4 regions of the Allohahella marinimesophila genome follow, and region 1 is predicted to be linked to each of the others. Evidence: predicted binding sites of a transcription regulator. Region 1 holds the regulator's gene; each other region holds the start of a gene.
What was found. Region 1 encodes sigma-54, which starts transcription at its own class of promoters, with help from an activator protein. Its sites were predicted from a motif close to TGGCACNNNNNTTGCTNT; they were not measured.
Positions count from the first base shown of each region.

Region 2: ABD735_RS19100 (PEP-CTERM sorting domain-containing protein) is a predicted target of sigma-54. The motif match lies at 4,872-4,889, and genes of this name have one in related genera.
Region 3: ABD735_RS01625 (PEP-CTERM sorting domain-containing protein) is a predicted target of sigma-54. The motif match lies at 4,107-4,124, and genes of this name have one in related genera.
Region 4: flgB (flagellar basal body rod protein FlgB) is a predicted target of sigma-54. The motif match lies at 2,459-2,476, and genes of this name have one in related genera.

Region 1 is NZ_BAABBO010000016.1:56,024-63,350, forward strand. It holds gene rapZ (RNase adapter RapZ) at 1-700, opposite strand, end outside; gene ptsN (PTS IIA-like nitrogen regulatory protein PtsN) at 710-1,183, opposite strand; gene hpf (ribosome hibernation-promoting factor, HPF/YfiA family) at 1,216-1,524, opposite strand; gene ABD735_RS16380 (RNA polymerase factor sigma-54) at 1,564-3,096, opposite strand; gene lptB (LPS export ABC transporter ATP-binding protein) at 3,191-3,916, opposite strand; gene lptA (lipopolysaccharide transport periplasmic protein LptA) at 3,931-4,512, opposite strand; gene lptC (LPS export ABC transporter periplasmic protein LptC) at 4,505-5,110, opposite strand; gene ABD735_RS16400 (KdsC family phosphatase) at 5,141-5,662, opposite strand; gene ABD735_RS16405 (KpsF/GutQ family sugar-phosphate isomerase) at 5,694-6,707, opposite strand; gene ABD735_RS16410 (ATP-binding cassette domain-containing protein) at 6,892-7,327, shown strand, end outside.
Region 2 is NZ_BAABBO010000022.1:35,413-42,739, reverse strand. It holds gene ABD735_RS19125 (porin family protein) at 1-101, shown strand, start outside; gene ABD735_RS19120 (XrtA system polysaccharide deacetylase) at 104-970, shown strand; gene ABD735_RS19115 (FemAB family XrtA/PEP-CTERM system-associated protein) at 976-2,397, shown strand; gene ABD735_RS19110 (polysaccharide deacetylase family protein) at 2,415-3,497, shown strand; gene ABD735_RS19105 (glycosyltransferase) at 3,502-4,596, shown strand; gene ABD735_RS19100 (PEP-CTERM sorting domain-containing protein) at 4,963-5,667, shown strand; gene ABD735_RS19095 (PEP-CTERM sorting domain-containing protein) at 6,066-6,773, shown strand; gene ABD735_RS19090 (hypothetical protein) at 7,043-7,327, shown strand, end outside.
Region 3 is NZ_BAABBO010000001.1:354,891-362,217, forward strand. It holds gene ABD735_RS01600 (cupredoxin domain-containing protein) at 1-343, shown strand, start outside; gene ABD735_RS01605 (copper-binding protein) at 370-828, shown strand; gene ABD735_RS01610 (four-helix bundle copper-binding protein) at 974-1,306, shown strand; gene ABD735_RS01615 (APC family permease) at 1,372-2,730, shown strand; gene ABD735_RS01620 (MalY/PatB family protein) at 2,743-3,927, shown strand; gene ABD735_RS01625 (PEP-CTERM sorting domain-containing protein) at 4,239-4,946, shown strand; gene ABD735_RS01630 (acyl-CoA dehydrogenase) at 5,016-6,191, opposite strand; gene ABD735_RS01635 (2-hydroxyacid dehydrogenase) at 6,204-7,151, opposite strand; gene ABD735_RS01640 (substrate-binding periplasmic protein) at 7,148-7,327, opposite strand, start outside.
Region 4 is NZ_BAABBO010000005.1:28,472-35,798, reverse strand. It holds gene ABD735_RS05410 (adenylate/guanylate cyclase domain-containing protein) at 1-1,164, opposite strand, end outside; gene ABD735_RS05405 (Mpo1-like protein) at 1,240-1,563, opposite strand; gene ABD735_RS05400 (nitroreductase family protein) at 1,710-2,330, shown strand; gene flgB (flagellar basal body rod protein FlgB) at 2,519-2,920, shown strand; gene flgC (flagellar basal body rod protein FlgC) at 2,947-3,432, shown strand; gene ABD735_RS05385 (flagellar hook assembly protein FlgD) at 3,490-4,161, shown strand; gene ABD735_RS05380 (flagellar hook-basal body complex protein) at 4,266-6,332, shown strand; gene ABD735_RS05375 (flagellar basal body rod protein FlgF) at 6,416-7,210, shown strand; gene flgG (flagellar basal-body rod protein FlgG) at 7,259-7,327, shown strand, end outside.

The DNA of each region.
Region 1 (7,327 bases):
AGCGCTGCAGAAAACGGGATATGTCCTCCTTCATCTGCTGCACTTCAGGTGCATTGTCCAGAAATTCGATGACCGGATCCTCAGTGCCCCGAAACCGCCGCAGTGCCGGATCCCAATACGGGTTCGGCAAGCAGCGAACATCGAAGACGTAGTCACTGTCTGATGGCACGCCATGCTTGTAGCCAAAGCTCTGGAACAGCAGGGCAAGCTCCTGCGTGCTATGGCCGCTGACTCGGAGTTTGACCTGATCCCTGAGCTGGTAGATAGACAGGTTGCTGGTATTGATATACAGGCTAGCCATGGTACTGATCGGATCGAGCAGCTGGGTTTCGTGGCTGATAGCCTCCTTGAGCGAAATCGTTCTGGTGCTGAGCGGATGCTTCCGGCGGGTGGCGTTAAAGCGCTGCAGGAGCGTTTCGTCATCAGCATCCAGAAAGATGACTTCGCATTCGACCTGTTTTGACTTCAGGTCAGCAAACATCTCGGGAAAACTGGCAAAATCCTTATTCAGGTTCCGGGCATCGATACTGACGGCGATATTCTGCGCCGGCTTGTTTTCTTCGCTCAGTGCCTCCTCCACGAGAGGCTTGAGAAGCCCCACCGGCAAATTATCGATGCAGTAAAAACTCAGGTCTTCCAGTACGTGCAAGGCTGTACTCTTGCCCGAGCCGGAGCGCCCGCTAACGATAATCAGTTTCAAGGAGTCACCTCAGTCTTGCGAATCGGCTTGCGTGCCCTCTCGAGTAATGAGCTCGAAAAGCTGTGTACTGTTATCGGCGGCTCGGACTTCTTCACAGAAAGCCTCGTCGTTGAACTTCTGCGCAAGTTGACCGAGAAGATCCAGATGCTCTGAAGTGGCTTCCTGAGGGACCACCAGCACGAACAGCAGGTCGACGGGTTCATTATCTATCGCATCGAATTCTACCGGTGTGCCGAGCGTGATGAATGCGCCGATGACGCGGTCACAGTTCTCGAGCCGACAGTGTGGAATCGCAATACCCTTGCCAATGCCTGTACTGCCCAGGCGTTCCCTATTGTTGAGATTGGCCAACAGGGCAGTTTCGTTCAGAAACGAGTAATGCCCTGCAACCAGGTGAGCAATGTATTCGAGGACTTTTTTCTTGCTGGAGGCACTCACCCGATGCTGGGTGAGTGCCGGAGCCAGGATTTCCGAAAGTTTCATAATATACGTGGGTCTTTGTGGCTGGCCGACCGCTATCTGGCGTTAACGCCGTGATTCCGCTCCACCTGTTTTTCCTTCTGCTTGAGGACCTGTCTGTCGAGCTTGTCTGCCAACTGGTCGATAGCAGAATACATATCAAGGTCCTCAGCGTTCGCATGGACGTCGCTACCGCTCATGTGCAGCGTAGCCTCCGCCATCTGGCGCTGTTTTTCAACTGCGAGTGTCACCTGTACATTACTAATCGAGTCGACGTGGCGCTGAAGCTTATCGAATTTGGCTTCAACATGGCTTTTGAGCGCATCGGTCAAATCGATATTTTGTCCGGTAATGTTCAACTGCATACACTGTGCCTCTATAGGTAGGTCAGAATTCGCAAACGCTCAGATGAGCCGTTTGCGTTCATTTGAGGGAGGAATAGACATGGCCTCCCGGTACTTCGCAATTGTTCTGCGTGCAACATTGATGCCCTGATCTGCAAGAATAGACGCAATCTTGCTATCGCTCAGCGGCTTCTTCAGTGATTCGGCAGCCACCAACTTCTTGATGATGGCTCTGATGGCCGTCGACGAACACTCGCCACCACTTTCGGTGCCGACGTGACTCGAGAAAAAGTACTTTAATTCAAAAACACCCCGAGGCGTGTGCATGTATTTCTGCGTGGTGACGCGGGAAATGGTCGACTCATGCATCTCGACCGCTTCAGCGATATCGTGCAGCACCAGTGGCTTCATCGCTTCCTCACCATAGTCGAGAAAGCCCTGCTGATGCTCTACGATCCGGGTCGCGACCTTCAGCAGCGTCTCGTTCCGGCTCTGCAGGCTCTTCAGAAACCACTTGGCTTCCTGAAGTTGATCCTTGAGGTAGGTATTGTCGGCGCTGGAATCAGCGCGCTTTACCATGCCGGCATAGGTCGAGTTTACCCGAATTCGCGGAGCAATTTCGGGATTGAGTTCCACAGTCCAGCGATCTTTCAGTTTCTTGACGATCACATCTGGCACCACATACTCAGTGTCGGTGGTCTGCACACCTTCGCCAGGCCGCGGGTTGAGCGACTGGATAAGGCGCATGACATCCTTGAGGTCACTCTCCTTGATACGACTGCGACGCATCAGCTGGGCATAATCACGCGAACCCAGCAGGTTGATGTAATGACTGATCACCAGCTTGGCCTGATTCAACCAGGGCGTCGATGGCGGCAACTGCAGAAGCTGGATCAGCAGGCACTCCTGCAGATCCCTCGCAGCGACACCGGGCGGATCGAACTGCTGTATGCGTTTGAGCACTGCCTGGACTTCGTCGAGCTCGATAACTTCACTGTCGTCCAGTTCGAGCTCTTCCCGATCAGCCATGCGCTGCTGCATGTCGACCAGGCCTTCGTGGATTTCGGCTAGCGTCTGGGTCAGGTAGCCGTCATCGTTGACCGCGTCGACGATCGAGTGCGCAATCAGACGATCAGTATCGCTCATGGGGCAGAGGTTGAGCTGCCAGAGCAGGTGGTCCTGCAGACTTTCGGTGCGCGAGTTACGGCTCTCGAAATCATAATCGTCGTCGCCACCCGATCCTGAACCAGAGCTGCTGCTCGTGCCGCTCTGGTAAACGTCTTCCCAAGCGGTATCGACCGGCAAGTCATCGGGAATGGTGTCCAGCGAATCCTGCCGCTCGGTTGCTTCCCTGGTTTCGCTGGCGTCGCTACGAATTTCGGAGTCGCGTTCAGCGCTTTTATCCGATTCAAGCCGTTCCGGGCCACGATCGTGATCGTCTTCCTCCAGTTCCAGCATTGGGTTGGAGTCCAGCGCTTGCTGAATCTCCTGTTGAAGGTCAAGTGTGGACAGCTGCAGGAGTTTGATGGCCTGTTGCAACTGAGGGGTCATCGTCAGATGCTGACCCATCTTGAGCTGGAGGGAGGTCTTCATCACCATTAGATCAGGTGCCTTCTGACAACTTGGCCGCTAACGACTGTCGTTATGAATTCCGGCCGTGGGCTGGATGTCTGCAGAGTACTTATTCTCATAATTTGAATCGGTCCCCCAAATAGACGTCTCTCACTGTCTGGTTCGCCAGAATACTGTCGGGCGTGCCACTGGCGATGATGTAGCCGTCACTGACGATATAGGCTCTCTCACAGATATCCAGTGTCTCCCGAACGTTATGATCGGTGATGAGTACGCCGATACTACGTTTCTGAAGATGCTGTACGATCTGCTTGATATCATTGACTGAAATCGGATCGACCCCGGCAAACGGCTCATCGAGCAGAATGAAATCCGGTTCGGTGGCCAGGGCCCTGGCAATCTCGACCCTGCGGCGCTCACCACCTGACAGGCTCATCCCGAGACTGTCACGAATATGGGTAATATGGAACTCCCTGAGTAGCTCCTCACATTTTGCGCGTTGCTGCTTTGCATCCAGATCGCCCCGCGTCTGCAGTATCGCGAGGATATTATGTTCTACGCTCAGCTTGCGAAATACTGACGCCTCCTGGGGCAGGTATCCGATGCCCCGTCTGGCGCGACCATGCATCGACAGACTGGTAATGTCCTGGTTGTCGATGCTGACAATGCCGCTATCGCTCGCTACCAGCCCGACGACCATGTAAAAGCAGGTGGTTTTTCCTGCGCCATTCGGGCCCAGTAATCCGACGATCTCGCCCGAAAAGACCTCGAGTGATACATCTTTTACCACCGGGCGCTTCTTGTAAGCCTTGGACAGGTTGTCTGCTGCGAGTCTCTTCATATGCCGCCGCTCGCCTAATTCTGACCGGCGGATTCTGGCGTCTCACCTTCGTCATCAGGCGTCTCGGGAAAATAAACCATCTCGACCCGCTGCTTCTTGTCCTTGTCATCAGAGGACCTGGCATTCACCACCTGACTGACCGTATCGTACAGAATCTCTTCCCCCTGAAAAATGCTCGAATCCTGTTCTAGCCTGGCACTACCGCGAAGCGCCACCTGATTCTGGTCACGGCGGTAATCGATTCGCTTGGCGTAGGCATTGGTTTCTGTATCTTCCTCAGCATTGTATTGCTTCAGGTGGGCAGGGGTGCCTACGGCGTCCAGTCTGCTGATACCCCGGCCGCCAGTCGTATAGACCGTGATGCGGCTGGCTTCGATGAGCGACCGGCCCTGGCTGATCACAACGTCGCCATTGTAAGTCGCCACGCCTTTGAGCTCATCAAGCTCGGCGGAGTCGGCCTGTATTCTGATGGGCTCTCGGCTCTGCAGTGTCATGTCGAAGGCTGCGGCGCTGCCGCTTACCATAATGAAAGCCAGGGTCAGGCCAAAGCGAAGCCTGACTTTTGCAGCCGAGGACGGGCGCATGAGTTCACTCATATGCCGGTCTTGCCTGATAGATCGCGCGTACATCCTGCTTCAATTCTACTGCCCTTTGCTGCATATCAAGTTCCATGCCAGTGCCTTGAATCCTATCAGAACCGGAGATCACCTCAACAGCATTATTTGTTTCCACATGCTCGTCGCCCATGGTGTACACCAGGCCGGACGTGAGTACACGGATAGGCTGGTTCTCTAGCGTGCTGCCGAGAATTTCCACGTTCTGGTCCAGTGTCAGTACTGAATAGCGGGCATCATAGGTGCCCTTGTCGGCGCTCATGTGCCAGAAATTCCGCTCGCCAGCCTCTTCGTGGATGTCGAGCCGGGGCAGTGATAAAACGCCGATATCAGTATCGACAAACTGCTCGGCTCTGACGCTTTCGAGCCTGCTTTCGAGCATGCCGGCGAGGTTATAGGTTCTATAGCTCGCCTGTAGTATGAAAGCGTCCGGCTCTGCGTCATCAGCCAGACGAACGACTTCGACGTCTTCATCATTGAAGGCCTGATACCAGAAGGCCGCGGTGAGCACGATGAGCACCACTGCCAATACCAGCCGTTTTGACCGCACCGCGTTTCCGGCCATCTCCTGTAAGGTCATTCGAAGGCCCTCCGGCATTCAATGCTGCGTTTATGGCAGCAGATAGCTTTGTTGCACCGAGTCGAGAAGGCCCATACGTTCGAGGATAAGGTCGCAGACTTCACGTACGGCGCCGTTGCCGCCATGAGCCGTCGTGACATAGTCGGCATGTTCTCGCACGAATGCATGGGCGTTGGCCACTGCTACGCCAAAGCCACAGGCCTGAATGGCGCTGAGGTCGGGCAGGTCATCTCCTACGTAGGCCACTTCCGCAATATCGATCTGCTGTTCTGCACAGATTTCCATCAGCGCCTGATACTTGTCGACCCGACCCTGCAGCAGCAGCTCAATATCGAGATCCTTCGCACGACGCTCTGTCGCGGCAGCCCTTCGGCCAGTCACGATGGCTACGGCGATGCCTGCACGCTGCAAGTGGCGAATACCCTGGCCGTCAAGCGTACAGAAGCGTTTGAGTTCGTCGCCCGTGGATGTAAACAGCAATTTGCCATCCGTCAGTACGCCGTCAACATCGAGGGCGAGCAGGCGGATTGGTCTTGACTCTTGTTTCGTCATGTTTTCTTTTACCGGAAGGCTGACTGTCAATCTAGACGACACCTGCCCGAAGCAGGTCGTGCATGTTCAGGGCGCCGATAAGCGTGCGATCTTCGGCAACGACGGGCAGGGCATTGATCTTTTTCTCATCCATGACGGCAAGCGCCTTGGCTGCCAGCATATCGGCAGAAATCGTGGTGCATTTCACTGTCATGATATCCGCGAGGTGAGCCTGGTGTATATCGACCCGATTCTCCAGCGCGCGGCGAAGATCACCGTCCGTAAAGATGCCGAGCAGTTTGAAGTCGGCATCCACGATGCAGGCCATGCCGAGGCCTTGTCGGGTCATCTCCAGCAGGCAGTCGGACATGCTGGCCGATTCAGTCACAGCGGGAATGCGGGTGCCGTCGTGCATGATGTCGGCCACCTTGAGCAACAGCCGGCGTCCAAGCGCGCCGCCAGGATGTGAAAAGGCGAAGTCTTCCTCACTGAAACCCTTTGCATCAAGCAGGGCAACGGCGAGCGCGTCACCCAGGACGAGCGTGACGGTAGTGCTGGAAGTTGGGGCGAGCCCGAGCGGACAGGCTTCCTTGCTGACGCTGGTGTCGAGATTCACGTCGGCGAGTGCGGCCATCTGTGAGCGCGCGTTGCCTGTCAGCGTTATCAGGGGGATGCTCATGCGCTTGATCAGCGGCAGTATGCTGATGATCTCCGCAGTATTCCCTGAGTTTGAAATCGCAATGACCACATCGTCTTTGGTGATCATGCCGAGATCGCCATGACTTGCCTCGCCGGGATGGACGAAAAAGCTTGGCGTGCCGGTGGACGCCAGGGTGGCTGCGATCTTGTTGCCGATATGGCCGGATTTGCCCATACCGGTCACGACGACCCGGCCGCGACATTCGAGCATGAGCTCACAGGCTCTGGTAAAGCTTTCGCGCTGCTGTTTCTGATGAAGAATCAGCTCGGCAATGGCGTCGCGCTCGGTTTCCATGGTGCGGATGCCAGCGGCGAGGAAATCAAAGCTCGCAGCAATCGACTCTTGTGTCGGGGTCGTATGTGCCATAGAGTTTCCAACGATAGTGATTGGCGACAGCTGGCAGGGTTGCCGCTGCAGAAATTGTAAAAGATGTCCTGGGCCGTATCGGCTTTCGCGTTAGTGTATCAGAATCAGGAAATATATCTTCCCGCCTCGAATTCAATCAGGAGTGAGCGTTCTGTCACAAGAGCATCTCGTCAGTATCGAGAACATGAGCTTTCGCCGTGGCGATCGGCTGATCTTCGACAACATCAGTCTGCATGCGCCGCGTGGCAAGATTACCGGCATCATGGGCCCCAGTGGCACCGGCAAGACCACGCTGCTCAAGCTGATCGGTGGCCAGATCAAACCTGAAAGTGGCCGGGTCGTGTTTGATGACATAGTCGTAAATGACATGTCGCGGTCGCGGCTGTACGAGATGAGAACCCGCATGGGCATGCTGTTCCAGTCGGGTGCCCTGTTCAGTGACCTCAACGTGTTTGAGAATGTCGCCTTTCCCCTGCGCGCCCACACCGCGCTGAGCAACGACATGATCCGCGATATTGTATTAATGAAGCTTAATGCTGTCGGCCTCCGAGGTGCGCGTGATCTGATGCCGAGCGAGTTGTCAGGTGGTATGGCGCGGCGGGCCGCCCTTGCGCGGAGCA
Region 2 (7,327 bases), on a different contig from region 1:
ACGAGATTATCGTCACCGACGCCCAGGGCACACCAAGTTTCGGACTGAACGGCATCGAAGAGGTCTATTTCAGCTTCGGCGTGACCTGGTTCAGGCTCTAGGCATGATAGTCAATGCCATGACGATTGACGTGGAAGACTACTTCCACGTCGCCGCGCTTGCCGAGTCTATCAAGGTCGACGAGTGGGATGCGCACGAATGCCGCGTAGAAGCCAATACCGACGCGCTGCTCGCCCTGTTCGACGAGAAAAGGATCAAGAGTACCTTTTTCGTGCTGGGCTGGGTGGCTGAGCGCTATCCTGATCTCGTGAAGCGCATTGCCACGGCAGGCCACGAAGTCGCCTCTCATGGTTTCAGCCATCAGCTCGTCTACAACCAGACCCCTGAAATCTTTCGTGACGAGACCAAGCGCTCGAAAGATCTTCTCGAACAGCTGATTCAGGCCCCTGTCGATGGCTATCGCGCAGCGTCCTACAGCATTACTGCACAGAGTCGCTGGGCGCTCGATATTCTGGTAGAGCTCGGCTTCGTCTGGGACTCGAGTATTTTCCCCGTCAATCATGACCGCTACGGCATGCCAGGTACGCCCGAGCTGCCTTATCGTCTCAAGACCGACAACGGTGGAGAGATCGTCGAGTTTCCGCTGTCTACCGCCAAATTGCTCGGGCGCACCATACCTATCGCGGGTGGTGGGTACTTCAGGTTGTTCCCCTACTGGTTTTCGCGCTGGGGCCTTGGGTCCATCAACCGCCAGAAGGAGCCCTTCATCTTTTACCTGCATCCGTGGGAGATAGACACTGATCAGCCCAGGGTAAAGGCGAGTGCATTTTCAACCTTCCGTCACTACAACAATCTGGACAAGTGCATGGACCGTCTTCGACGACTCACTGACGACTTCCAGTTTGCCACTGTTGGCGATGTACTCAGACACAAGCAGTTACTGCCAGTCGAGACCAGGAGCGGCAGATAAAGCCTGTGACAGATCTTACCGAACAGATTCAGGCGCTCACCGACGAGTCGAAAAAACTTAGCCGCCTGATAGGGGAGGCGAAGAAGAAGGGCCTTGATACAGCTGATGAGCTCATAGCCCAGAAAAAAGCGGTTCAGGCGTCGATCGCCGAGCTAGAGGCCAGGGCTACTCCAGAGTCTTCAGACTCGGAACAGCCCGATTCAGCCGGGAACGCTGCAGCGACAGGCAAGGGTGGCCCAGGCACAGGCACCGTCGCTGCCGAGTCGCCTGCCAAAGCGAAGCGAGAGCCCTCTGACGCAGAGCGCCTGCAAGCGCTGATCCCACCTGTCTATACAGCCGCTTCAGAGTCTGCTGAATCAGCACAGCCGGCTGCCGCTTACGCATGTGAAGTCAGCGAAGTTTCCCCGCCAGGCTGGGACGATTTCGTGCGACAGCATCCGAGAGCGACCCTCTACCACGAGTCGATGTGGCTGAGAACCGTCGCAGAGACCATGGGGCATCAGGTCGCTTATGTCAGCTGCTACTTCGAAGCTGATGCTGACAGGCAGTTGCAGTCTGCATTACCCATGATTCGTCAAAAGAGCCGTTTGTTCGGCGATATATGGACCTCGATTCCGCTGGTGAACTATGGCGGCGCGCTGTCCGTGGACAAGCATGCTGAAAAACATGTGCTGAAGGCCGCTGCCGATTTTGCCCGCGCCAGTGGCGCGAGCCACCTCGAGGTGCGCGGTTACCATAAGCAACCTACTGGTTGGCCGGAGCGGACCGACAAGGTCAACATGTGGCTGCCGCTGCCTGCAGATAGCAAAACCCTTTGGAAAGGCTTCAGTTCGAAGGTGCGCTCACAGATCCGCAAAGGACAGCAGAACGACTATCAGTCGCGCATCGGCGGCGCGGAACTGCTCGATGACTTCTACCGGGTGTTCAGCGAAAACATGCGCGATCTCGGCACACCTGTGTATGGCAAGGCTTTCTTCGCAGGCATACTGAAGAACTTTGGTAGCAGTGCAAAGCTCATTGTCATCTACAGCAAGGGGCAGCCAGCCTCTTGTGGTTTCCTGGTCGAGCAGTCCACCGGTGCCGTGAAGCTGTTGGAAATCCCCTGGGCTTCTACCCGCCAGGCCTTCAATTCACAGAACATGAACATGGTGATGTACTGGGAAATACTGAGTCACGCAGCTGACACCGGTTTCGACCTGTTTGATTTCGGGCGCTCGAGCAAGGATGCTGGCACCTATCGCTTCAAGAAACAGTGGGGCGCCATGCCAGTTCAGCTCTATTGGCATTACGCGTTGTTCCAGGCAGATGAGCTGCCAGCGGTGAACAACAATAACCCGAAGTTCAAATTGCTCGTGGCGATGTGGCAGCGCCTCCCATTGTGGCTCGCAAATCGTCTGGGTCCGGCTATCGTTAAATACATTCCTTGAGTGGTAGTGACTGATTCATGAAGGCTTTACTGAAGAACATCCGGGACACCTATCAGGCCAAGGCAGCTCGCCGCCTGTTGACCCGGATGGGTGGGGAAACGAAAGGCGATGCAAACACTCAGCCTCTGCTGATTCTGATGTATCACCGTGTTCTGCCCGAGCAGGATGAACGTCTGGCCTTCGAAGAGCCCGGTATGTACGTCACGCCAGAAACGCTCAGTATGCAGTTGAAAACCCTGCAGCCGCTGGTTCGCTTTGTAGACCTGGGGCAGTGGGTGAAGGCAAGGCGTGAAGGGCGTGTGCTTGAGGGTGGGGAGACTGGCGATAATCGCTTGTGCTGCGCCATTACCTTCGATGACGGCTGGCTGGATAATTATGAATTCGCAATGCCCGTTCTCCGCGAGCATGGCGCCACGGCGACCATATTCCTGGCGACCGGGTTCATTGGTACTGGCCGAACGTTCTGGCCCGAGCAGCTGAACAGGCTGTTGAAACTGGCTGCAGCGCTTGGACCAGACAGCCGTGCAAAAATCGGACTCGAAGAGTTCATTGCCTCAACCGGCGTCAAACCCGATAGTACCCGGTACGCCAACAAGGAATACGCAGCCGAGGTGATCGCTGCCAGCAAACAGTTTACCGATGCGCAGATCTACAGGTTTCTCGATGAATCGTTCGAGCACCTGACACAGGACAGTGAGCTGACCCTGGAGCAGGGCGCAGAGATGCTGGATTGGCACCAGGTAAAAACCATGGCACCTACCTTCGACGTGGGCGCCCATACCGTGAACCATCTCAGGCTCAACGAAGCAGCTGATCCCGCCGCTGTCGATGCGGAACTGGATGGCTGCATCGACGCCATCCAGTCTCATCTCGGCGCCGTGCCATCGCTATTCTGTTATCCAAACGGTGACGTGAGCAAGCATGCCAGAGAGGCGGTTGAGCAGCGTTTCGCGGCTGCTGTCACGACAGGAAATGGCATTAATCAGGCGGGCGACTCGCTGTTCGCGCTCAAGCGCATTGGGCTGCATGAAGATGCGAGCAATACGCCCGAATCGTTTCTGGCGAAACTCTATCGAGGCGCAAGCGCTTCGGGAGCATGATCAAATGAACATACTTCATGCTATCGAAACCTCGGGGCCGGGTGGGGCAGAGAACTTCATGTTGCGCCTGGTCCAGAGCCAGAAGGCCGAAGGTCACCAATGTCGGGTGCTGGTCATCAAGCCCGGCTGGCTGACCAAGCAACTCGAACGCCTCGGTATCGACTATGACCTGATCCCGCTGCCCAGGAGCCTGAGCCCGCAGTGGATGCTGCAGGTTCGGCAGCTGCTACGTCTGCACAATATACAAGTTGTTCATTCCAACGAATTTGCCATGAACATGCACCTCGCGCTCGTGGCGAAGTCCCTCGGTATTCCGCATATTGCCACCGTACATGGCAAAAACTACTACACGGAAAAGACAGTCAGGCGCTTCTTCATGCGCCTGACCGCAAGGCTCAGCACGCTGGTGGCCGTGTCCCACGACATCAAGAGCTTTCTCGCCACAGATGCCGGTATCCCTGAATCTCGTGTCGTAGTGATCGAAAACGGCATAGAAGTCCTAAGCTATACACCGGACCCTGCAGTGCGCGAGCGCTATCGCAGCGAACTGGGCGTCGCCGACGATGAGTGCATGATTCTCGCTGTCGGAAACCTTTATCCAGTGAAAGGGCACACTCATCTGATCGACGCCGCAGTGCGCCTCAGCCGTGGTGGTGCCAAGATCAAGGTATTCATTGCTGGACGGGGGAAGGAAGAACAGAGTTTGCAGTCGAAGATCGATTCGCTCGGCCTGACCGGGCAATGTTCCCTGCTTGGGTTCAGGGATGATGCCAGAGAGTTGCTGTGGGCTTGCGATATCTTCGCCATGCCGTCACTGAGTGAAGGGCTACCCTTATCTATTCTGGAAAGTCTGGCGGCACAGCGACCCGTGGTGGCGTCGGCGGTAGGCGGTATTCCGCAAGTTCTGAGCGACGGCGAGACGGGTTTGCTCGTGCCCGCTGGCGATCCGCGAGCACTGGCGGGCGCTTTGGAAAAACTGATAGTTGACGCCTCTCTTCGCCAGGCCCTTGCGAAACATGGGCTTGCGCTTCTTGCCGAGCGATACGACGCTACAGTCATGGCTCGCCGCTACGCTGAACTCTACCGCAGGCAAGTGTAAAGTAAGCCGACTTATGGAAAAGCCCTAGGCCATTGGCCCTGCCAGAATCATTTTCAGACCGCCTCCTTCTCCTGCCAAGTCCATGATATTTCTACCCTTCAAGAAATGACAAACTGCGCTGTACCGTTGTCCTGCTGAACGAAGGCAGACGATTTGTATCTTTTTGATACGGAATCGGCGCTTCTGTAACCGTGTGTCAATCTTCTATACAGGTCGCTAGGCGAAGTCGAGCGACTCCTTCCAATAACTGCTTTAAAATCATGCGCATACAATATTGGCACGACAAGTGCTTACATTATGGTAACGAACAGTAATTTAGATTACTTAGCGTTACAGACGATCTAAAAGAATTCATCAGGAGTCATTATGTTCTCTTCAGCAGTTAAAGGTTTTTCTCTGTCAGCAATCGCACTGGCGGTTTCTCTTCCAGCATCAGCAGCCGTTATCCAGGGCTTCGACGTATCAAATGCTGCAAACGTTTCTTGTGGCGGCGGCGCTCAGTACGGTCTTTGGACCAACAGCCTGACCCCAAGCAAGTGCTCTAAGTACTTCGCTATCGAAGCTGGCACTACTTTCCTTCGTTCAGACGACGGCACTGCCACTTTCACTGGTTCAGCTTCTAACCCACTGGGCACTTCAGCCATCTTCGACCTGACCTTCACTGGCTTTCAGGAAGACTACTCAGTAGTGAAGACTGGCGGCACTGCAAAGCAGGCTGACTGGAACTTCTACACTGGTCTGACTGCAGACAGCAAAATCACTGTCGGCGGCGTTGATTACTTCGCACAGCTGGTTGGTGCACCAACCAACGTTGGTTCAATGCCTGTATTCCAGTACGGCACTGGCGCAAACGACAAGACTGGCGACTTCGGTGGCTCAGTCTGGATGGACATGTACGCTGCTGACGGCACTGCGCTGTTCACTGCTGGCAACCACTGGGATATCAACTTCGACCTGACCGAGAACCCAGATCTGGTTCCTGATGTAGATGTTGACGTTCCTGCGCCTGCTACACTTGGCCTGCTGGCACTTGGTGTTGCTGCTCTGCGTCTGTCACGTCGCAGCAAGTAAGCTCTTTTCTCTAACGTTGACCGGTCGTTTCGATTGCCTTAAACGTTAGCAGAGTGAAAAAGCCCTTCTTCGGAAGGGCTTTTTTTTGATCTTTTTTTCATCTTTTCAAACGCGCCTCACGTACCCATCCCGCTGTGTTACCAAAGAGATAATCCATTCGGCCAGCCATTGTAACTTTGGCGTCGCCCACTGTAGCCTTTTGTAAAAGCTACCCCCTGAAAGTGTGCGTAAAATTACGTAGGATGGCCAAAAATATTTAATGAAACAAAGGCTTACAAAGTTGGCACATTTCCTGTATCTTAACTGACTGCAATACACGGAATGTTTTTGTGAAACGTTGTACCTGTAACATCAGGATGACAACTCACGGACCAACTACAACCTTACAGGGGTTTCTCATGCTTAAATCAAAATTTGCGCAATCGTTCGCGTTCTCAGCACTGGCTCTCGCAGTAGCCGTTCCTGCTTCAGCAGCTGTCATCGAAGGCTTTGACGTCAGCGATGCAGCCGTCAGCGCTGAAGGCAACAGCTTTGGTCTGTGGACCAACTCTCTGAATGCCACTGGTGAGTATCACTACTCAATCCAGACTGGTACAACTTTCCTTCGATCAGACGATGGCACAGCGACCTTCACTGGTTCTGCTACCAACCCAAATGGCGTTGGCGCTATCTTCGACCTGACCTTCACTGGCTTTACTGACAGCTACTCACCAGTCAAGACTGGTGGATCAGAAGATACTTCAGACTGGAACTTCTACACTGGCCTGACAGCAGACAGCAAGATCACTGTTGACGGCGTAGATTACTTCGCACAGCTGGTCGGCGCTCCTGACAACATTGGCACCATGCCTGTGTTCCAGTACGGCACTGGTGCAAACGACAAGACTGAAGATTTCGGTGGTTCTGTATGGCTCGACATGTACAGCGCTGAAGGTGAAGCACTGTTTGGCGATGCTCACTGGGATATCAACTTCGACCTGGCAAGCAACCCTGACCTCATCCCTGATGAGCCAGGCCCAGGTGTTGACGTACCAGCGCCTGCGACCCTCGGTCTGCTGGCACTTGGCGTTGCGGCACTGAGACTGTCACGTCGCAAGCAGGCGTAAGCCTCAAAGCGGTTCTGCAAAAGCCTCCTTCGGGAGGCTTTTTGTTGTGTGTCCTAAATTCCCAGGCTGCCCTCTGAGTCTGTCCAGAAAGCATACAGGTGGCATGCCGAAACATGCTCGTCACTTACCGCATATCAATGATTAATCTATATAAAACATATACCTACGAAATATGGCCCGACTCGTGCTAAGCAGTAGTATTAACTATTGTTACCAAACGAAACGTTGCACAAAATTCCCCAGAACGTCTGCTTATAGGGTTGTAGTTCATGAAAGCTGTAGTCTCCCCACGTTTCGCCTTATCTGTCCTGGCAATGACGCTGTCGACCATGTCGGTGTCAGCCACCGTGATCAGTGGCTATGACGTCAGCGATACCGCCAGCAAGAATTGCGGTGGTGTGAGCCATGGCTTGTCTACCAATTCGCTGAAGCTGGGTGCCAAAAACTGTATGGCACGGTCTTACAGCCTCGAAGAAGGCGCAGTCTTTTTACAGTCGGACGATGGTACTGCAAGATTGCTAGGCACAGCAGTCAATCCTTATGGGGTGAGCGCT
Region 3 (7,327 bases), on a different contig from region 1:
GACCATCACGATCAGCATGTCTGACGACATGCGATTCTCGCCGGAAAAACTGTCTGTAAGAGAAGGTGAGACGGTCACTTTCAAAATCAGGAACGAGGGCGAGATGATGCATGAGTTCGTGCTCGGTACCGAAGAAACCCTAGCCGAACATGCGGCGCTGATGGTCAAGTTTCCTGGCATGGAACATAGCGAGCCCTACATGGTTCACGTACCGCCCGGCGAAACCGGCGAAGTGAACTGGACCTTCAACAAATCCGGCCATTTCGATTTCGCCTGTCTGATTGCTGGTCATTACCAGTCAGGCATGGTTGGCACCATCGCCGTAGAAGTCTCAGACAAATAATCAAACCATCGATGAGGATCAGAACAATGCAGACAATCATAAGCTACGCACTCGCCGCTACGCTGGCCATTGCATCGACAGCCGCTATTGCAGACACCGTGAAAGATGAAGGCAAGCACTCCGGTATGTCGGGTGGCATGTCAGGTGAAATGCATGAGGGGATGAACGATGATATGCATAAAAACATGGACGACATGCACAAGAACATGAAAGGCATGCAGGGCCAGATGGGTGCCAAGAAAGGTATGAAACATGACGGTGGGCCTATGAGCAGCGGCGTGCTCCGTAATATTGATACTGATGCCCGCACCCTCACGATCAAGCACGGTCCCATCAAGAATCTGGGCATGCCACCGATGTCCATGGTGTTTCAGACTGACGAGGGTGTGAATCTCGATGGACTCGAAGCAGGCGAAAAGATCAAATTTCGGGTAGTCGACAGGCAGGGCAAGATGACCATCACCGAGATACAGCCAGACTCTTAGTCAATGGGGCGCTTCGCCAATCCTCTCTAGCGCTCTGGCCGTACCACCCGAAGGGAAGCGTCGGTCGGCACCTGGCTTCCCTGCAGCCGGTCGGTCGTAAAAGTGCGCGACCGACCATGTACTGAACCTGTTCAAGGAAAGTATTATGTCCCACACTGACAAATATAAAGACTGTATCAAGGCCTGCCTCGACTGCTTCCAAGCCTGCAACCATTGTGCGTCTGCCTGTCTTCAGGAAGACGATGTCAAGATGATGGCAAAGTGCATCGCAAGTGATATCGATTGCGCAGCCATCTGTGCGACTACAGCCGCGGCCATGTCCAGGGGAAGTGAACATGTAGGCCATCTCGCCCGAGTCTGCGCGGAGATCTGTGAAGCCTGCGCAGCCGAGTGTGAGCATCATGACGCCGAACACTGCCAGAAGTGCGCGGAAGCCTGCAAGCGATGCGCCCAGGAATGTCGCAAGATGGCCGCATGATTTTTCGTTAAAGACGGGTGCTCGCTGGCCCGTTTCTTTTCATTTTTCAGCGCAGGGGATCCCGCATGAGTGACCCTTATAAATCCGGGAGCCTGTCGCTGCCCGGCGCAATAGCCATGGGCACCGGCGTCATGATCGGTGCTGGCATCTTTGCACTGACAGGGCAGGTGGCCGAAATGGCCGGCCCACTGTTCCCCTTGGCTTTTCTGGTGGCAGCCATCGTGAGCGGCTTCAGTGCCTACAGTTACGTCAAGATGGCCAATGCCTATCCGTCGGCGGGCGGCATCGGAATGTTTCTCAACAAGGCCTATGGTCGTAGTGTCATGACCGGCGCCTGCGCGCTACTCATGGTGTTCTCCATGATCATCAATGAAAGCCTGGTGGCCCGAACCTTCGGTACCTATACCATGCAGGCTTTCGGTGGCAGCAAGGATTCAATCTGGGTGCCGATTCTCGGCGTGCTGCTCATCGCTGCAGCTTTCGCAGTAAACGTCGCCACGAACAAGCTCATCAGTCGAATTTCAATGGTGGCTGCGGCGGTCAAAGTCGGCGGCATTCTCATATTTGCTGCAGCCACTCTCTATATGGCCGGATTTTCCTTCGAACCCGCCAGTAGTATTGGCAGTAGCGATGAACCAGCCGTCGGCATGCTCGGTTTTGTAGCAGCTGTAGCGCTGGGGATACTGGCATACAAGGGTTTTACCACCATCACAAATAGTGGCAGTGAACTCAGCAATCCAGAAAAGAATGTGGGCAGGGCGATTATCATTTCCCTGACGATCTGCCTGGTGGTTTATCTGCTGGTGGGATGGGCGGTAGGCTCAACCTTGTCCATTCCGGAAATCGTGCAGACCAGGGATTACGCGCTCGCTGAGGCCTCGCGCCCCGCCTTTGGCGAATACGGCGTCTGGTTCACCGTCGGCGTCGCGATCGTTGCGACAGCCTCAGGCATTCTGGCGAGTATTTTTGCAGTCTCCCGGATGATGGCCATGCTGACGAAAATGGAGATGATTCCGCACCGTCACCTGGGTATGAGTGGCCATATCCAGACCCATATGCTGGTGTACATCTGTGTCATAGCCGCACTACTCACGGTATTCTTCGATCTGAGCAGAATTGCATCCCTCGGCGCAATTTTTTACCTCATTATGGATATTGCCGTGCATTGGGGTGTGTTTCGTTATCTGCGCCGCGACATCAACGCGAAGGGGTGGGTAATGATATCGGCCATGGTTCTCGACCTAGTCGTGCTCTGCGCATTCATATGGCTCAAGTGGGAGCGCGATATCTATGTGCTCTACTGGGCCGCCGGCGGCGTCGTCGCCATCTTCGTACTCGAGCGGCTCTTCCTGCGCTTTCATGGCAATTCGGAAGGCGAAGATCGGAATTATGTGAGTCCCGCCGACTGGGAGGAGAATAAATGAGGAGAACTGATCTTGCACTTTGATTTTGATGAGCCGATAGCCCGAGCAGGTACAAATTCGGTCAAGTTTGACGCTAGAAAGGCCGTATTTGGTGTTGAAGACATCATTCCGCTCTGGGTGGCTGATACCGACTTCGCTGTTCCGCCGGCGATTAGCGAGGCCTTGCTGAAGCGAGCGAAACATCCCAACTATGGCTACTCACTAGCCCCCGATAGTCTCTATCAAGCCATGATCAACTGGTTTGCCCGTCGTCACCAGTTTCCCATCGAGCGTGCTTCGATCATGCTGGCTCCCGGCGTGGTGCCATCGATACATGCCGCTGTCCTCGCGCTGACCCAGCCCGACGACGCCATTGTGATCCAGACACCCGTCTATGCGCCGTTTTTCAATATCGCAGCGCATACAGGTCGACGCCTGGTCGAGAACCCACTGCGCCTCGTTGATCAGCATTACGAGATGGACTTCGACCACCTTGAGCGCTGCGCGCAAGACGGCGCACGACTGTTGATTCTTTGTTCTCCACACAACCCGGTCGGTCGGGTCTGGCGGCGTGACGAGCTCAGCCGTCTGCTCGCAATTGCCGATGCGTATGACATGATCGTGGTAGCAGACGAGATCCATTGCGATCTTGTGTTCGAGGGGCACGCGCATACTCCGCTGGCCCTGCTGACGGATCGTCCGGATCGGGTCATTACCACCTTGGCACCCAGTAAAAGCTTCAATGTGCCCGGTCTCGGCCTGTCGGCGCTGGTGGTGAGCGATGGAGATCAGCGTAAGGCCCTCGGGAAGGTGTTTGCCTCGCTGCATATTGAAATGGGAAATCCATTCAGTCTGACTGCCTGTGAGGCCGCGTACGCTGGCGGTGAAGCCTGGCTCGACGAAATGATGAAATATGTAGACGGTAACCGCCAGTTCGTGATCAGTTTTCTTCAGAACCATGTGCCAGACATCAGGGTGATGCCTTCCGAAGGGACCTATCTGCTGTGGCTGGACTGCAGGTCTCTGTGCCAATCGAGAAATTGGGATGACCGCGATTTGAAACATTTCTTCGTGAACGAGGCCAGCATTGGTATGAACCCGGGCATTACCTTCGGCAAGAATGGCAGTGGCTTCATGCGTATGAATATCGGTACCCAGAGGTCTGTCCTGAAAGAAGCATTGCTGTTACTACAGCAGGCGCTTCACCGTAACGGCTGATCAGCAGGACAGTCGGGAAACCATACAGCGATTCCAGCAGCCCCCTGCTGAGGACGGTGCTGGAAGGCCCGTTTCAACTCGTGAGCGAGTGTTAAGTTTTGTCAATTTCTTATACATATACTTACAGTATGAATGATGAGGCTGATCAAATGCTGAGCAAAATCAATGTGCTGCAATTATGGCACGGCGGTTGCTATGTATTACTCACGAACGAATAGATCAGTAATACCTAAACGTCGTAGCTGCAGGTGCCAAAGAATGGCATGCAGGCTTCCCTTGAGTCTTACACCAGTTGCGCAGGAATTAATTAAATGACTACTTCAATGACTATCAAAAGTTTTGCTCTGACCGCTCTTGCAGCTGCTTTCGCTTTGCCAGCTTCTGCTGCGGTGATCAGCGTCTACGACGTGAAGAATCAGGCTCAGTCCTCATCTTCATGTGGTAACCCAGCCTACGGTTTGTATACCAGCACACTGCTGCGTGGATCAAACTCTGGTTGTGCGCACTTCTACAGCATTCAGGACGGTGCAACACTGACTACGTTTGACGACGGCACAGCCAAGCTGACTGGTTCTGCGATCAATCTGTACGGTATCAACGCTTCGTTCGACATGACTTTCACTGGTTTTACCGACACGTATGCCCCGGTCAAGACTGGTGGTTCTGCCAACACGGCTGACTGGACGTTCTACACCGGTCTGAGTGCTGATAGTTCCATCACTGTCAACACCACGACCTACTTTGCACAGTTGGTTGGCGCGCCTAATAACATCGGCACAATGCCTGTGTTCCAGATCGGTACTGGTGCGAACGACAAGACAGATGCTTTCGGTGGCTCGACCTGGCTGGACATGTTCTCTGCCAACGGCACGCCAATGTTCACTGGTGGCAACCACTGGGACCTGAACTTCGACCTGGATCTGCGTCCAGATACCGGCCTGGACGTTCCAGCACCAGCTACACTGGGCCTTCTGGCACTGGGTGTTGCTGCACTGAGACTGTCACGTCGTAGCAAGTAAGCTGAATACTGAGGAGCATCTGCTCTGATGGAAGCCCCTTTCGAGGGGCTTTTTTCGTTCTGACGAGATCTAGTTGAAGGCTTGCAGCCCTGTCTGAAGTTTGCCGAGGATGAGTGCATGCACATCATGCGTGCCTTCATAGGTATTCACCGCTTCGAGATTCATGACATGGCGGATGACATGATATTCGTCGGAGATACCGTTGCCGCCGTGCATATCCCTTGCAGTGCGTGCAATATCGAGCGCCTTGCCGCAATTATTCCTTTTCAGCATTGAGACCGCCTCAGGGGAAGCTTTGCCTGCATCCATCATGCGCCCCAGCTGCAGCACCGCCTGAAGACCCAATGAAATCTCGGTCTGCATGTCCACCAGCTTTTTCTGGATCAGCTGAGTGGCTGCAAGCGGCCTACCGAATTGCTGGCGTTCCAAAGTGTAAGCTCTGGCAGCGTGCCAGCAGTACTCAGCAGCCCCGAGGACGCCCCAGCAGATGCCGTAGCGAGCCTTGGTCAGACAGCTCAGGGGGCCTTTCAGGCCTGTGACATCGAGACGGTTTTCGTCAGGTACAAAAACGCCATCCATGAAGATCGAGCCAGTTTCCGAAGCGCGCAGAGAGAATTTACCCTCTATCCTGGGCGTTGTGAGGCCCTTGACGCCATCATCGTTTCGCTCGATGACAAAGCCCGTAATCTGCCCGTCCAGCTTTGCCCAGACTACAAACACGTTCGCGATAGGGGCGTTGGTGATCCAGGTCTTCGATCCGCTCAGCAGGTATCCGCCGTCGACCTTGACCGCGCGGCTAGCCATCTGTCCCGGATCAGAGCCGTGGTCCGGCTCGGTAAGGCCGAAGCAGCCAATCTTCTGGCCGGTGACCAGGGCAGGCAGTAAACGCCGCTTCAACGGCTCGGTGGCATAAGCGAAAATGGGGAAGATCACTAGCGAGGATTGCACGCTGAGGGCCGAGCGATAAGCAGAGTCGACACGCTCGACCTCCCTGGCGATCAGGCCATAACAGACATGGCTGAGACCGGGGCCGCCGTACCGCTCTGGTAGCGTGGCTCCGAGCATGCCGAGTTCACCCATTGCCGTGAACAGGCCAGGGTCGAATTGTTCGTGCCTGTTGGCCAGCAGGACGGTGGGCCGCAGTTTTGCATCACAAAAAGCCCGTATACTCTGCTGCACCTGGCGTTCGGTCTCATCGAGCTGCTCATTGAACAGCAGCAGATCGTCCCAACGTGCGGTGGCCATGGATACTCCGCTTCAGTAGCTGTGTTGACGGTCTACGATGCCGGTAACGGTTTGCCCGGCCTCGAGCGCAAGAATCTTGCCTGCTATTTGCTCGATCGTCTCATCGCGAAGCGTGGTGGCTGCTACGTGAGGCGTGATCGTGACATGAGGGTCGCGCCAGAAAGGGTGCTCGGCAGGCAGCGGCTCCTCTTCAAATACATCGAGTGTCGCGCGAATGACACGTCGCTCGGCCAGCGCTTTCAGGAGATCATTTTCGACCAGATGCCCCCCTCGACCAACGTTGATGATCATGGCCTCTGGCATCAGCTGGTTGATTGTCTGGGCATTGATGATGCCCGCGGTGTCACTGGTCAATGGCAAGGTATTCACCAGAATCCGGCTGGCGCTCAGGAAGGCGTTGAAATCCGCCTGACCGGCAAAGCACTTGACCCTGTCAAGTGCGTGCATCGAGCGCGACCAGCCATTGACGGGATAGTCGAGCTGGGCAAGAACACTCGCGACACGTCCGCCAATCTCACCCAGGCCCATGACGCCCACGGGCCAGGCCGCACGTTCGATCGGGCGGTGGGCTTTCCACGTGTTACGACCCTGCTGCTCGCGGTACAAGCCCATATTTCGGGTGATATCGATGATCTGATGCGCGACATATTCCGCCATCTGCACCGCCATGCCTGCGTTTTCCAGTCGAATAACAGGCACATTGGCAGGGAGGGTAGGCACCGCCAGAAGCGAATCTACGCCCGCACCAATACAGAAAATCGCCTTCAGGCTGGTGTGCTGATCGAATAGCGCTGCCGGCGGCTTCCATACGATGGCGTAGTCAGCGCCAGCTGGTGATGGCGTCTCATCGGTAAAGACCTCGATGCTTGCGTCGGGAATCAGCGATTTCAGCGGCTCTGTCCAGCGCTCGGGTCTTGGATCACCAACGGCCAATACAATGTTGATTCTACCTTCGCTCATGGCTGTTCTTTCGCCGTGTCATTCTTGAGGGGTTGGATGATACGGGTAATGGTCCCATCAGTTTTCATGTCTTCTATCACCTGATTGAATCGTGAAATGAACTCATCCATGAACGGATAGAGCTCCTTACGATTAGTCAAACCGATATAGCCCTCTTCATGACTGATCGAGAGTGT
Region 4 (7,327 bases), on a different contig from region 1:
GCCCTTGACCACGATCTCGCCCTTGTCACGACAGAGAATCATGTCCTTGATGAGCGAGAAGGTTTCAAAGCCAACCAGAATCTCACCGGGCTCGGCCAGTGACTCGAGGCGACTGGCCAGATTCACTTCCTTGCCTATGATCGTGTAGTCCATGCGGTTCTCCGACCCGAAGTTGCCAACGGTACAGAAGCCGGTACTTACGCCCATTCTGACTTCAAGCGGCGCACGCACGCCAGTACTCCGCCATTTCTGCCGCAGTACCTTCATGCGTTTACGCATTTCTATGGCCATCGATACACAGGCCAGGCTGTCTTCCTTAGAACCGCGGCTGGTGGGGTCACCGAAGAAGATCATGATGCTGTCGCCGACGAACTTGTCGATCGTGCCACCGAACTTCAGCGCGATCTGCGCCATTTCGTTGAAGTAGGTATTGAGCAGGTCCGTCAGGCTTTCGGCCTGGATCTCTTCCGAGAGCTCGGTAAAACCCTTGATGTCGGAAAAGAAGACCGTGAGCTTCTTGCGCTGTGTTTCAAGCTTCACATCGCGTTCGCCAGTAAAGATCGATTGCCACACCTGCGGCGAAAGGTATTTCGCCAGCTTGTGAGACAGGGCGATCGACTGCTCGCGCTGCATCTGGATTTCAGTTTTCGCCAGCATCAGCGCCCGGGATTGCAGGTGAATATAGTGTGCCGATACGCAGATGAAGAGCGCCGCCAGCAGAATGCAGGCGAGGGTCAGCAGTGGCGGCGTCATCGGTGCCAGCGACAGTCCCATCGTGAGCGAAGAAACGGTCAGCCCCGCAAGCAGGGCCAGGTTGCCGACGAAGAAGGCCGTGAGTCCGCCGACGATGATCAGGCTGAAATAGAGCATGATCAGGATCGCGAGCGAGGGCGTGACACTGAATTGCAGAAGATTGAGAATGAAACCGGTCACGAGGCAATCGAAATACAGGACCCGCTGCCGGATTTGCAGATTGCCGTGAACCTGCCAGTAGCGCATGCCGAAGTACAGCAGGTGCGGCCATAGCATGGCTACTGGCACCAGCCAGACGAGACGTTTGTCGAAATGTTCGAGCACAATGCCGGTGACGATAATACCGACGAACAGCATGTAACCGAGGATACGTGCGCTATAGTCCGGCATCGGTGGCGAAACGTTAGCCATCGAGCCTGGGAGCTTCCGCGGCGGAACTGTCTGTCCGCTACGGCCTTTCTTGAGTACAGCCATTTGATTCATGCGTCAGATATGAACCTTGTTCAGCAGAATGTCACGATACATGGCGAAATCCGCGAGCAGGCTGTACAGCGGGTATTTGAATGTGGCAGGGCGGTTATGTTCGAAAAAGAAGTGACCTATCCATGCCGGCAGGTAGCCGAGTATCGGCAGCATCAGCAGGAGCTTGTATTTGGCAGTAAATATCGCGACCAGCAGCGTGGCGATGACCAGTGAAGTGCCTATGAAGTGGAGTCTGCGACACTGTATATTGCTGTGCTCCTTGAGATAGTAAGGATAAAACTCGCTGAACGATGCGAAAGTCCTGGTCTGCTTCGGCTCCGTAGTCATCGTTGCCTCCTTCTGCTAAAGAAACTGTCTGGGTCCGATGGGACGCGAGTTGCTGCTCAGGCATAAGCACCCATTGCAATCTGCCTGACGCTGTGCAGACTAACAGGTTTGCCAATTGTTGGCATTTCCTTTTTCGGATGCTCCAGATGACTGACGACGCCACTGAATTTTCTACCGCTGCCGACGCTGGAAGGCGCATTGTCGCTGATTTTTTCCAGACCAGGCAGTCTGAGCCCAGACTCTGTGAACCCGCGCCTAGCGAAGCCGAACTGAAGGCCATGCTGCCCGCCGTGTGTCGCAGTCCTGACCATGGCAATTTGAAGCCTTACCGTTTTATCGTGCTGGCCGGCGAGGCCCAGAAGCAGCTTGGCACACTTTTTCTGCAAGCTGAACTGCAGGACGCTGGCGAAGCTGGCCTGAAGGAGGGGAAGCAGGCCAAGATTCTGGATAAACCGCTCAGGGCCCCGATGATTATCGTGGGCGTCGTGCGCCTGGATGAACAGCATAAGGTCCCGGTCATCGAACAGTGGATGGCAGCGGGCTGTGCGGTGCAGACCTACTCGCTGATGCTGGAAAACAGTGGCTATGGCGTGATGTGGCGAAGTGGGAGCTTTGCCTATCACGATGTCGTGCGAAAGGGCCTGGGCCTGGCCGACAACGAGCAGATCTGCGCTTTCCTCTACTGCGGCACCATCGAACAGCCAAAGCAGCATCGCCCCGATACGCCTTCAGCGGAAATGCTTATCAGCTTTCCCCGCCAACTCTGACCCCGCTTCGACCCCGGCTGCCGTTGCCGCCTCCAGGCGGTAGCGGCTTGCCGCAGTAGCACCCCGCCTGCTCGCTTTATTGACGTCAATTTTTGCTAAACATCTGAATATAAAGTCATGTTGATCTCTGGCACCGCTTTTGCTTTGTACTGTGAAAACGACTGACACGTTCAGCACAGGACAAACACATGACGATATCAATGAGCAATGCACTGGGTAATCACGAGCAAGGTCTCCTGATGCGCTCGCGCAGGGCAGAGATCCTCTCCAACAACCTGGCGAATGCGGACACACCGAATTTCAAAGCCAAGGATCTCGACTTCAAGGCTGCCATGCAGGCGGCAAGCAGTGGCCAGTCCGGCGGTCAGGTCAAGCTCGACAAGACCCATGAAGGTCATATGCAAATATCAGGCTCGGGGGCTGCAGATATCAAGTATCGCGTACCTTCGCAGCCATCTATCGATGGCAACACGGTAGATAGTCAGGTGGAGATTGCCGAGTTTTCATCGAATGCGGTGGAGTTCCAGGCCTCATTCCAGTTTCTGAACTCGAAATTCAAGGGTCTGACTTCTGCCATTCGTGGCGAGTAAGCAGCGGTAGATAGAGGGTAGGCGCCATGTCATTACAGAACATCTTCAACGTTGCCGGCTCAGGCATGTCGGCACAGTCGATTCGACTCAACACGGTGTCCAGCAATATAGCGAATGCCGAAGCAGCGAGTTCGAGTGAGGGCGAGACCTACCGGGCGCGTAAGCCGATCTTCTCGGCGATGGCGCAGGAGCAGATGCGCATGCAGGGCAGCCTGGGCGTGAACAACGCTGGTGGTGGCGCGTACATGTCAGGCTTCGAGAACCAGGCGGAGCAGTCAGCGAGCCAGGGCGTTGCTGTCAAAGGCATCGTCGAAAGCCAGGCACCGCTGCAGCCACGCTACGAGCCGAACCATCCTTCGGCTGACGAGAATGGATATGTGTTTTACCCGAACGTGAACGTGGTGGAAGAGATGGCTGACATGATCTCTGCCTCACGCAGCTTCCAGATGAACGTGGAAGTGATGAACACCGCCAAGACAATGATTCAGCAAGTGCTCACGCTTGGCCAGTAAAGCCCGGTTTGATGACCAACAGACAACGAATATGACAGGTTCAAAGAGGCCACTGGCATGACCGACATCGGCTCGATAGGTAAATCAGCGCTGGAACAATATGCGCCGAAGCAGGAAGAGATCAAGCATAAGAACGAGCTGGGCAAGAACGAGTTTCTTAATCTCATGATTGCGCAGCTGAATAACCAGAGCCCACTGGAGCCACAGGACAACACGGCTTTCGTGGCGCAGTTGGCGCAGTTCAGTTCGCTTGAAGGCATCACCGAGCTGAATAACTCGGTTGGCGATATTGCCGGTGAGTTCCGCAGCGCCCAGGCCTTGCAGGCATCGGCAATGGTTGGCCGCAGTGTGCTTGTGCCGGTCGGGAGCGGCACCCTGCCACTGGGCGGCACTATTTCTGGTGTTGCAGATGTGCCTGAGGGTTCGGGCAAGCTCACCATGAAGGTGTATACCCAGTCCGGTGCGCTTGTCAGTCAGAGTGATCTCGGGCAGAACCAGGTTGGCGAGGTGAAGTTCACCTGGGACGGCAAGAACAGCAATGGTGAACCCATGCCTGCCGGCTCCTACCGCGTAGAGGTGGAAGGATATTTTGACGGTAAACCTGAACAGGTCAAGAGCTTCCTCGGCGCTAACGTCGACAGCGTATCAATCGCGGCAGATGGTGGTGTGAAGCTGAATCTGGCGGGGCAGGGCAGCATTGCCATGTCCGAAGTCAGACAGATTTTCTAGAAGCGTCTAGCAATAAAGAATTCGATTTTAGCCGCTCTGTATGACCGGGCGGCTGAGTAACAAGCCCAACTGGGCATAGCTGTACATGATAGAGGTATTTCATCATGCCATTTAACGTCGCTTTGACCGGCCTCCGCGCTGCGAACGCCGATTTGTCAGTCACAGGTAATAACATTGCCAACGCCAGCACCACCGGCTTCAAGCAGTCACGTGCGGAATTCGGTGATATTTATTCGAGCAGCTTTCTGAGTACCGGATCGGCGCGGGCGGGTGACGGTGTGCGGGTGCAGAGCATCTCTCAGCAGTTTAGCCAGGGCGCGATCTCCATCACCGAGAACGGTCTCGATCTCGCCATTGATGGTGAAGGTTTCTTCGTTCTGAACGATAGCGGTGCGCAGACTTTTTCCCGCGCCGGCGTGACTCGTGTCGATAAGGATGGATTCGTCGTCAATAATACAGGCGCCAGGCTTCAGGGCTTTCCGGCAGATGAAGATGGTGCTGTGGGCGGTGTGCTCAGTGATCTGGTAGTGGACGAAGCGGCCCTTGCGCCGAAGCGGACAACTTCAGTCGATGCCGTGCTTAACCTCGATGCGTCTGATGATATTCTGGTCGAGCGGGGAACGGCAATTGCTACCAATACACCTGCTGTAGGTACACCGGTTGCAGCACCCGCTGGATCGCCTGCCGTGAATGGTTATCCTGGCCAGGCATTGACCATTACCCAGGCTGACGGGACCACTCAGCCGGTGTTTATTCCACCCAATTCCAGTGCTGATGCCATTTCTTCCATGCTGTCTGGTGTACGCAATATTGATGCTACAGCCATTACACAGGCGCGGCTGACATCTTCTGGCTATAACAATGCCTCCGGCAATATGGGGGTGATGATCGACGGCGTCGCCTTCAATGGCTTTGCCGACCTGACGCAGCTGGGCAACGCCATCAATTCGTCTCCGACTCTGGTTGGCGTGTCCGCGGTTCTGGTAGGGCCAGCGCCAACAGGTGGTAACCCTGATACTCGCGATCTTGTGCTGACGAAGGATAGAGGCAGTGATCTTAACTTCGCTATCAGTGGCCCGAACAACGGCGATAGTTTTGAAATTGCTGAAGTGCCTGCTGATTCAATCCAGAACAACCAGGCGCTGCCAGTACCAATAAGCCCCAGTACGCTTCAGGTCGGGGGCAATGAACTGGCGACGGTTGGTGGTCGTGTGCAGCTGAATCTCAGCGGCGGCGTCACTGTCGTGGATAACAGTGTCGCTTACAATGCCGCGAATCCGCCGCCAGCAGCACAGGCCACGACCGATGGCCTGGTCTCCGACTTTACTGGCGCACCATTCGTGAACAACGTGTTCGATCCAGAGGAGGAGCGCACGTATAACTACGCCACGTCATCGACTGTATATGACAGTCTTGGCAACTCACACGTATTGACCAAGTTTTTCGTCAAGGAACCTCAAACTACGAACTCACCAGACAATCTCTGGACCATGTATGTGCAGGTGGATAACGAAGATGTCGGTGATCCCTTGGTCGCCGGCGGCGCTGCAACTCGAGCGGCATTCTCTCTGGTATTCAATGAGGATGGCTCTTTCAATGAGGTCGAGTCGGATGAAGTGCTTATTTCAAACTGGACACCACTCGGTGTCGATGGTGCGCCCAATGGAGCAGAAGGTCCGGTCAACGTGATCAATGGTGGCGTGTTGCCAATACCGACGCCGCCAACCAGCTCCAACTTCAGTATCGATGTCTCTGAGTTTACGCAGTTTGGCTCCGATTTCTCGGTAAATGACCTGCAGCAGAATGGTTCGACAACAGGTCGGTTAGTCGGTCTCGATGTAGCGCAGTCTGGCGAAATCTTTGCCCGCTATACCAACGGCGAATCGCGAGTGCTGGGTGTCGTCGCGCTGGCCAGCTTCAACGATACACAGGGTCTGGCGCCTGTTGGCGATACGTCCTGGGTCGAGACTTTCAAGTCCGGCAATCCAGTTATCGGTGCGCCTGGCACGGCCCAGCTCGGTGGTATTCGTGCCAGTGCCCTGGAAGAATCCAACGTGGATCTTTCTGAGGAGCTGGTTGGTCTGATTCTTGCTCAACGTAACTATCAGGCAAACGCGAAGACTATTGAAACGGCCAATGCCATCACTCAGACTATCATCAACCTCAGATAATGAGCGTTGAAACCCTGAGCCGGTGATTATGCTACAGCCCGCGTCTGCCGTGGTTCCAACGACCTTATGGGGAGTACGATCTCGTGGATAAAGGGCTTTATATAGCAATGTCGGGTGCCAAACAGGCGATGACCGCACAACAGGGTCACGCCAATAATTTGGCTAACGTCAACACCACCGGCTTCAAGGCTGACCTACACCAGGCCAGAAGCATGCCGGTGTACGGCCAACATTTTCCGACCCGTGCCTATGCAATGACCGAAAATCCGGCTACCGACTTTGCCGGTGGTTCGATGATCCAGACCGGTCGTGATCTCGATGTCGCTGTCAAGGGAGAGGGCTGGCTTGTCGTGCAGGCCCCTGATGGCAATGAAGCCTTCACTCGTGATGGTGGATTGCAGATTGATGTCAACGGCGTCCTGCGTACAGCATCTGGCTTGCCTGTGCTGGGTGACGGAGGCCCTATCGTGCTGCCGCCCGCCTCGAAGATGGCTATTGGCGGCGATGGCACCATTTCCGTCGTTCCGCTTGGCGCGCCACCTGAAGAGGTGGTGGTGGTCGACAGGATTCGTCTGGTCAATCCTGATGCTCGCGAACTCGGCAAGGGCTCGGATGGCCTTATCCGCTTCCGTGAGGACATTGACGCAGTTCTCAATGCCGATCCAGCCCTGGCTGGGCAGCCGGTCGAAGGTCGCGTGGCCGAGCCTGACGGCGCGGTTCGTATTGCCTCCGGTTTTCTCGAGACGTCGAACGTCAATGCCGTCGGAGAAATGACGGAGATCATGTCACTGTCTCGTCAATATGAGATGCAAGTGAAGCTAATGGGCACCTTCCAGGAGAATTCCGAGAGTTCGGCACGCTTGTTGCAGCTGTCATAGTAAGACAGTGAACAACGGCAGTAGTCTGCCGCTTTCGGGAGAATCGCAATGCACGGTGCCTTATGGGTCAGCAAGACTGGTTTGAGCGCGCAGGATACTGCCCTCAAGACCATTTCC